Regions from separate parts of the Lysinibacillus sp. YS11 genome, predicted to be linked through region 2. Evidence: a T-box and tRNA genes for the amino acid it is inferred to sense, from the RefSeq annotation. Region 2 holds a T-box; the other holds one or more tRNA genes.
The links. A T-box is a leader RNA that pairs with one kind of tRNA and senses whether it is charged. The one in region 2 lies ahead of LBYS11_RS15765 (valine--tRNA ligase), so its partner is inferred to be a tRNA-Val.
Positions count from the first base shown of each region.

Region 1 (4,402 bases), 700 kb from region 2:
CCGTTGGTTGTGCGCGTCCAAGCAGTAAGGCGTGTGTGTAGGCAAATCCGCACACTGTAACGTTGAGCTGTGATGGCGAGTCCGTATGGACGAAGTTCCTGATTTCACACTGCCAAGAAAAGCCTCTATCGAGGTGAGAGGTGCCCGTACCGCAAACCGACACAGGTAGTCGAGGAGAGAATCCTAAGGTGTGCGAGAGAACTCTCGTTAAGGAACTCGGCAAAATGACCCCGTAACTTCGGGAGAAGGGGTGCTCTTGAGCGTGCAAGCGCATGAGAGCCGCAGTGAATAGGCCCAGGCGACTGTTTAGCAAAAACACAGGTCTCTGCAAAACCGTAAGGTGACGTATAGGGGCTGACGCCTGCCCGGTGCTGGAAGGTTAAGAGGAGTGGTTAGCGCAAGCGAAGCTGCGAATTGAAGCCCCAGTAAACGGCGGCCGTAACTATAACGGTCCTAAGGTAGCGAAATTCCTTGTCGGGTAAGTTCCGACCCGCACGAAAGGCGTAACGATCTGGGCACTGTCTCAACGAGAGACTCGGTGAAATTATAGTACCTGTGAAGATGCAGGTTACCCGCGACAGGACGGAAAGACCCCGTGGAGCTTTACTGTAGCCTGATATTGAATTTTGGTACAACTTGTACAGGATAGGTAGGAGCCAGAGATCTCGGAGCGCCAGCTTCGAAGGAGGCGTCGGTGGGATACTACCCTGGTTGTATTGAAATTCTAACCCATGCCCCTTAGCGGGGCAGGAGACAGTGTCAGGCGGACAGTTTGACTGGGGCGGTCGCCTCCTAAAAGGTAACGGAGGCGCCCAAAGGTTCCCTCAGAATGGTTGGAAATCATTCGTAGAGTGTAAAGGCACAAGGGAGCTTGACTGCGAGACCTACAAGTCGAGCAGGGTCGAAAGACGGGCTTAGTGATCCGGTGGTTCCGCATGGAAGGGCCATCGCTCAACGGATAAAAGCTACCCCGGGGATAACAGGCTTATCTCCCCCAAGAGTCCACATCGACGGGGAGGTTTGGCACCTCGATGTCGGCTCATCGCATCCTGGGGCTGTAGTCGGTCCCAAGGGTTGGGCTGTTCGCCCATTAAAGCGGTACGCGAGCTGGGTTCAGAACGTCGTGAGACAGTTCGGTCCCTATCCGTCGTGGGCGTAGGAAATTTGAGAGGAGCTGTCCTTAGTACGAGAGGACCGGGATGGACACACCGCTGGTGTACCAGTTGTCTTGCCAAAGGCATCGCTGGGTAGCTATGTGTGGACGGGATAAGTGCTGAAAGCATCTAAGCATGAAGCCCCCCTCAAGATGAGATTTCCCATTACGCAAGTAAGTAAGATCCCTCAAAGACGATGAGGTAGATAGGTTCGAGGTGGAAGTGTGGTGACACATGGAGCTGACGAATACTAATCGATCGAGGACTTAACCAAAAAAGTTTGAAACTTTCAATGCACCGTTTATCCAGTTTTGAAAGAATAAAATATTAGAATATACTTGTAATTTTTATAAGATATGTTATAATAAGTATTGTCTTTCAAATAGTCTAGTGATGATGGCAAAGAGGTCACACCCGTTCCCATACCGAACACGGAAGTTAAGCTCTTTAGCGCCGATGGTAGTTGGGGGCTTCCCCCTGTGAGAGTAGGACGTCGCTAGGCTATATACTAAAATTATTCCGAAGTAGCTCAGTTGGTAGTAGCACCTGACTGTTAATCAGGTTGTCGCAGGTTCGAGTCCTGCCTTCGGAGCCATTCTTGGAGAGTTGTCCGAGTGGCCGAAGGAGCACGATTGGAAATCGTGTAGGCGGTTAACACTGTCTCAAGGGTTCAAATCCCTTACTCTCCGCCAACACTTTGATGTGTTCCAAACGATGGCCCCTTGGTCAAGTGGTTAAGACACCGCCCTTTCACGGCGGTAACACGGGTTCGAATCCCGTAGGGGTCACCAATTCAATACCCAGATGGAGGATTAGCTCAGCTGGGAGAGCATCTGCCTTACAAGCAGAGGGTCGGCGGTTCGAGCCCGTCATCCTCCACCATTATTTTTACAACATTATAGTATTATCGCGGGGTGGAGCAGTGGTAGCTCGTCGGGCTCATAACCCGAAGGTCGTTGGTTCAAATCCAGCCCCCGCAACCAAATGGTCCCGTGGTGTAGCGGTTAACATGCCTGCCTGTCACGCAGGAGATCGCCGGTTCGATCCCGGTCGGGACCGCCATTTATTTTAAAATATGGGTCAGTAGCTCAGTTGGTAGAGCATTAGATTGAAGCTCTAAGTGTCGGCGGTTCGATTCCGTCCTGACCCATCTTGTTTTTTTGCCGGTTTAGCTCAGCAGGTAGAGCAACTGACTTGTAATCAGTAGGTCGTGGGTTCGATTCCTATAGCCGGCACCAGATTTTCCCGGAGGGGTAGCGAAGTGGCTAAACGCGGCGGACTGTAAATCCGCTCCTTAGGGTTCGGCGGTTCGAATCCGTCCCCCTCCACCAGTTTTATTATTTTAGGGGCATAGTTCAACGGTAGAATAGAGGTCTCCAAAACCTTTGGTGTGGGTTCGATTCCTACTGCCCCTGCCAATTAATTTTATGGCGATTGTGGCGAAGTGGTTAACGCACCGGATTGTGGTTCCGGCATTCGTGGGTTCGATTCCCATCAGTCGCCCCATCTAATATAAAATTAATAAACATCATAATACAATGGCGATTGTGGCGAAGTGGTTAACGCACCGGATTGTGGTTCCGGCATTCGTGGGTTCGATTCCCATCAGTCGCCCCATTGTTGGGGTATAGCCAAGCGGTAAGGCAACGGATTTTGATTCCGTCATGCCTAGGTTCGAATCCTAGTACCCCAGCCATTTTTGCGGAAGTAGTTCAGTGGTAGAACACCACCTTGCCAAGGTGGGGGTCGCGAGTTCGAACCTCGTCTTCCGCTCCATGTATGACGGCGGCATAGCCAAGTGGTAAGGCACGGGTCTGCAACACCCTTATCACCGGTTCAAATCCGGTTGCCGCCTCCATATTTTAACTGTTAATCGGTTTATCCGATTTTTTTATCTCCATTATGCCGGTGTGGCGGAATTGGCAGACGCGCACGACTCAAAATCGTGTTCCTTTGGAGTGTCGGTTCGACCCCGACCACCGGTATCAATTACAACGAAGAATCCTTGATATATCAGGGGTTCTTTTTTTTGTTGTAAAAAATTATAGAAAGTATATAAACATAGATAAAGGAGCGGGGGACTGAATGGGTCATATTTTTGCCTTTACAGCAGCTATATTTTGCGCTGTATTAGCAAACTAAAGTTATTTAATATAATCTACCTTCATTATGGTAACGTTAACTGATAAATTAATGTGTACTTGCCTCTTAAAAGCAGAAAATGACAAGACAGAGTTTAGTTTCTTCCTTCACTTAGAAACAAGTGGCATTAAGATATGTTTTGTATCGATGAAACATGAAAACATCAATCACAACGTATGGGTCATGCATGAAGTTGAACTAAAATTTTTGTTCTATTAATTCAAAATTTATATATATTAATTTTACTATTTATTATAAAATATTTTTACCACATTTGTATGATAGGTAGACTAATTTCTCTAAAATGGAAAGCAAAAAAGGATATATCTAAAATATTTGGTAATAACTACCCAAAAACCATTGTGGAATTATAATAAGAAAGGGAGATATTCCAATTTAAAAAAACATACAAAAAGATATATCGCAAATTACTATTTATTAGTAAATAAGTCACCATCAATAATGAGGGAAAGAATGTGAGATTATGAAAAAAAAGAATAAAAATTTTAACAAGATAATAGCATCTACAGTTACAGCATCTGTTGTGGTAGGTAGTTTAGTGACAGTGATACCAAATGCTAACGCAGCTGCAACTAAATTCAAAGATGTACAGTCAAATGCATACTTTTATGAAGCAGTAAATAGTTTACATGCACGTAATATTATAAGTGGCTATGAAGATGGTACTTTCCGTCCAAAAGAACCTTTAACTCGCGCCCATGCTGCAAAAATCATCGCACTTGCATTAGATTTAGATACAACTAATATTAAGAACCCAGGATTTAAAGATGTCTCTGAAAAGCATAATTTCTATAAATATATTGCTGCATTAGCCGATAAAGGAATTATTGTGGGATCTGAAGGTGAATACAGACCGAATGATCCTGTGACTCGTGCACAGATGGCAAAAATTATCTCATTAGCCTATGATTTAAAATCAGAAAATTCTCAACAAAAAATAAACTTTACAGATGTGAGTCAAGATGATTGGTTTAATAATTATGTTGGGGTATTGATTGAAAATGAAATCACATCCGGAACAACCTCAACAACATTTTCGCCTAATAAAAGTGTGACTCGTGGACAACTAGCAGCGTTCATTTACC
Region 1 is NZ_CP026007.1:3,868,469-3,872,870, reverse strand. Features, by position in the region: rRNA gene LBYS11_RS19500 (23S ribosomal RNA) at 1-1,428, shown strand, start outside; rRNA gene rrf (5S ribosomal RNA) at 1,541-1,656, shown strand; tRNA gene LBYS11_RS19490 (tRNA-Asn) at 1,673-1,749, shown strand; tRNA gene LBYS11_RS19485 (tRNA-Ser) at 1,755-1,846, shown strand; tRNA gene LBYS11_RS19480 (tRNA-Glu) at 1,871-1,945, shown strand; tRNA gene LBYS11_RS19475 (tRNA-Val) at 1,961-2,036, shown strand; tRNA gene LBYS11_RS19470 (tRNA-Met) at 2,063-2,137, shown strand; tRNA gene LBYS11_RS19465 (tRNA-Asp) at 2,141-2,216, shown strand; tRNA gene LBYS11_RS19460 (tRNA-Phe) at 2,232-2,304, shown strand; tRNA gene LBYS11_RS19455 (tRNA-Thr) at 2,317-2,392, shown strand; tRNA gene LBYS11_RS19450 (tRNA-Tyr) at 2,402-2,485, shown strand; tRNA gene LBYS11_RS19445 (tRNA-Trp) at 2,499-2,572, shown strand; tRNA gene LBYS11_RS19440 (tRNA-His) at 2,585-2,660, shown strand; tRNA gene LBYS11_RS19435 (tRNA-His) at 2,696-2,771, shown strand; tRNA gene LBYS11_RS19430 (tRNA-Gln) at 2,776-2,850, shown strand; tRNA gene LBYS11_RS19425 (tRNA-Gly) at 2,856-2,930, shown strand; tRNA gene LBYS11_RS19420 (tRNA-Cys) at 2,939-3,012, shown strand; tRNA gene LBYS11_RS19415 (tRNA-Leu) at 3,059-3,139, shown strand; gene LBYS11_RS19410 (S-layer homology domain-containing protein) at 3,781-4,402, shown strand, end outside.
Region 1: it has a tRNA-Val gene. The T-box ahead of LBYS11_RS15765 (valine--tRNA ligase) is inferred to sense a tRNA for this amino acid. The anticodon was not compared.

Region 2 (4,402 bases):
ACACCTCCATTGGCTCTTATTTTCTTTACTAATAAAGACTGTCTATCTAAAAAACCATCTATTTAGATTTGGTTTTTCACGGCTAAATAACATGAAATTAGGTTTTGTTTCCTATTAGTTCAGCGCTGCACATCATCTATTAGACCAATTTATTTAAAATAATACTATATATTTTTTCCTAATTCAATGTATATCTTTAGCTCTACATAAAAAAAAGCAATGGATGACTTTTTCGTCATCCATTGCTTCGTCTTTACATATTTTTTAATTCTTCTAAACGTTTTAACACAACTGCATGCTTGCTTTCGTAATCTGCTAATTTCTCACGTTCTGCGTTGACTAACGCTTCCGGTGCTTTCGATACAAACTTCTCATTCGATAATTTACCTGTAACAAGCTTTACTTCTTTTGCCCATTTCTCTAATTCTTTTTCAAGACGGGCAATTTCTTCCTCAAGATTGATCAGTCCAACAAGAGGCAGGAATACCTGTGCTCCTGTCACAACAGCAGTCATTGATTGTCCTGGGGCCTCTAAACCTTCACCAATTGTTAAAGTGTCAGGATTACAGAATTTTTCTAGATATGCTTGATTATCTTTAAGTACAGCTGCTGTTGCTGCATCTTTCGCTGAAATAAATAACGGTACTTTTTTGCTCATCGGTGTATTTACTTCCGCACGAATATTACGTACTGAACGTATAATATCCATTAGGAGCTTCATATTATCTGCTTCATCAGCAAAATGAAGATCTGTGCGTACTGTTGGCCATGCTGCCACTGTAATAGATTCACCTTCGTGTGGTAAGTGCTGCCAGATTTCTTCTGTAATGAAAGGCATAAATGGATGTAAAAGACGCATTGTTTGATCTAGTACGTAAGCTAAAATAGATCGAGTTGTCTTTTTAGCTGCTTCATCCTCACCGTAAAGTGGTAATTTTGCCATTTCAATATACCAAGAACAGAAATCATCCCAAATGAAATTGTATAATTCACGGCCAACTTCGCCGAATTCATAACGCTCTGCAAGAGAGGTTACTCGTTCAATCGTTTCATTTAAGCGCGTTAAAATCCATTTGTCAGCTACAGATTTTTCACCAGTTAAATCGATCTCATCATATGTCATACCATCCATATTCATAAGCGCAAAACGTGATGCATTCCAAATCTTATTGGCAAAGTTCCATACTGCTTCAACTTTTTCAGTTGTATAGCGTAAATCTTGACCAGGTGATGAACCAGTAGCTAAGAAGTAGCGTAATGAATCTGCACCGTATTGTTCAATGACATCCATTGGATCAACACCATTGCCAAGTGATTTACTCATTTTACGCCCTTCACCATCACGTACTAAACCATGAATTAGCACATCTTTAAATGGACGTTGATCTGTAAACTCAAGGCCTTGGAAAATCATTCGAGAAACCCAGAAGAAAATAATATCATAGCCTGTTACTAATGTATTTGTTGGATAGTAACGTTTGTATTCTTCATTTGCTTCATCTGGCCAACCCATAGTAGAAAACGGCCATAGTGCTGAAGAGAACCATGTATCTAGTACATCTTCATCTTGCGTCCAGTTTTCTGCATCTGCTGGGGCTTCTTTACCTACGTATATTTCGCCTGTTTCATTATGGTACCAGGCTGGGATTTGATGGCCCCACCATAATTGACGAGAAATACACCAATCGCGTATATTCTCCATCCAGCGGGAATATGTGTTTTCAAAACGAGCAGGAACAAAGTTTACTTTCCCTTCTTCGTCCTTTTGCAGCTCTAGGGAAGCATCAGCAAGTGGTTGCATTTTAACGAACCATTGTGCTGAAAGATATGGCTCAACAACAGCACCAGAACGTTCAGAGTGTCCTACTGAATGCATATGCTCTTCAATGCGAATTAACACACCTGCTTCTTGTAAATCAGCAACAATTTGCTTGCGGCATTCGAAGCGATCCATTCCTTTATATTTGCCAGCAAGGTCATTCATTGTGCCGTCTTCATTCATTACTAGAATGCGCTCTAGATTATGACGATTACCAACTTCAAAGTCGTTCGGATCATGGGCTGGTGTCATTTTTACAACCCCAGTACCAAATTCCATATCAACGTACTCATCAGCAACAATTGGAATTTCGCGACCTACAATCGGTAAAATAACGTTTTTACCAATTAAGTGCTGATAACGCTCATCGTTCGGGTGAACAGCTACCCCAGAGTCACCAAGCATTGTTTCGGGACGTGTTGTAGCAACTTCTACATAGCCAGAGCCATCAGCTAATGGATATTTCATATGATAGAAGGCACCTTGCACATCCTGATAAATTACCTCGATATCAGATAATGCTGTTTTTGCTGCTGGGTCCCAGTTGATAATACGTTCACCACGATAAATTAAACCTTTTTCATATAACTGAACAAAAACTGTTTTTACGGCATCTGAAAGACCTTTGTCTAATGTGAAACGTTCACGTGTATAATCTAATCCAAGACCAAGCTTTGCCCATTGATCACGAATATGTCCAGCATACTCTTCTTTCCATTCCCATGTTTTTTCGAGGAATTTTTCACGTCCTAAATCATAACGTGTAATATTATCCTCACGCAGCTTGGCTTCTACTTTTGCCTGTGTTGCTATACCAGCATGGTCCATACCTGGCAACCATAGGGCATCATAGCCTTGCATGCGTTTCATACGAATGAGAATATCTTGTAATGTTGTATCCCAAGCATGACCAAGGTGTAATTTACCTGTTACGTTCGGTGGTGGAATAACGATTGAATAGGGCTTTTTCCCACTTTCAGGCTGTGCCTCGAAGAACTTCCCTTGTAACCACCATTCATAGCGACCAGCTTCAATGGACTGTGGGTCATATTTAGTTGGCATTGAAATGTTTTCTGTCATATTGACTCCTCCTATTGTTTGAAAACTGTTGGTAAAGAAATACTATTTATTTTTTACCCAATAAAAAAACTCCTCTCGTCTAAAAGGACGAAGGAGTTTTAGTTCGCGGTACCACCTTTAATTCCAGCAGGGTTAAGATAAATATTAAATAACATATTTTCTCAGCCTATTCTACTGGCTCTCAATTCGGTAACGGTGTTTAACCGGCTTTAACTACTATTAGTTCACTAAAGCTGCTCAAGGGCTACCTTCAATTTCGTACAAATAGAAACTTCTCAGCTACCGTTTCCTCTCTGAAAATGTAGTCAAAATTTACTCTTCCCTATCATAGCATCTGTATTTGATTTTCCTTATTGTACCGCAGGATCGTGTCATTTTTCAAGTGATTTAGTCATCTTTTAGTAAGAGGAAAGTAAATAGAAAAGGAAGTGACAATTCAAATGCGACGACGCAAGTATAACCCTTGGCTTTTACCACCTTGGCTACGACAAGTTCGTTTTTATTGCAGAACCATCATCGTGCCGATTTGTGCTTTTCAGTTTATCCGTGTCATTATTGTGCCAACATCAGGTGATTTAGTCTTCTTATTACTCCTGCTACTTCTCTGCTATTTACTTTTGAAAGACATCATTTGAAACACGAACTTTAAGCGGTGTATATTCTTCTGTTAGATCCCAAATCATAGAAGGCACTTCATGCCAAGTACTGGATTCGCGTACAACAATATGGCTTGAGGATTCTCTTAATACAGCTTTTTGGTCAACTGTTGTAGAATTCTCTTGGCGTGAAGCTGCTGCTACTGCGGCAGGTTGTTTCACTTGAACACTTTCTTCAATTGCAGCCAATGTCTCCTCTTGTTCGAAAGCATGTGTTGATAGGTGCGGATTGTCTAACACATCTTTTTCAACAACAGGTTCATACTCATTGAAAGCGCTTGTGACTGTCCACTCAAGCTGACACATCTGATTTGTTAGACTAGGGCGAATATCCTTGACCATTAAATCTTTGACATCTGATTCTTTTGGTAAATCCACATGTAAAGGAACGGCATACTCAAAATAACCAGTATCTCCTTGAATATCAAGGGCATCAATTGTAATTAAATCTTCATTTTCTGCAAATGCTTGCATATCTTGAAAATCAAAGCGAACGTGTGCGGTGATATGATAGATGCCCATAAGTCGCAAAGAATCCTCTAACTGCATTGCCTGCCACTGTGGCTTAATTTGAACAGCTGCTATTTCAGTTGGGCAGCCATATCCAGGAAAACAAAATGTTTCGCGCATATTCCAAGTTTTGTATTCGATAATAATCCCTCCCTTTGCATCATATGACGATTTGAAGGATAGTATGCTAGGATGTTGCCATTTGAACAGAGTTAAAAATAGATACTACTAAAAAAATGGCATGCTAGAAGTAATAGTCTAGCATGCCATTCCCATGGATGTTCGTATCATTAAACATTTACTAATTTAATTTTATTAGCTACACGATCTGTTAGCA
Region 2 is NZ_CP026007.1:3,169,022-3,173,423, forward strand. Features, by position in the region: gene LBYS11_RS15765 (valine--tRNA ligase) at 254-2,899, opposite strand; T-box leader at 2,980-3,237, opposite strand; gene LBYS11_RS15770 (hypothetical protein) at 3,340-3,534, shown strand; gene LBYS11_RS15775 (valyl-tRNA synthetase) at 3,511-4,185, opposite strand; gene LBYS11_RS15780 (SRPBCC family protein) at 4,356-4,402, opposite strand, start outside.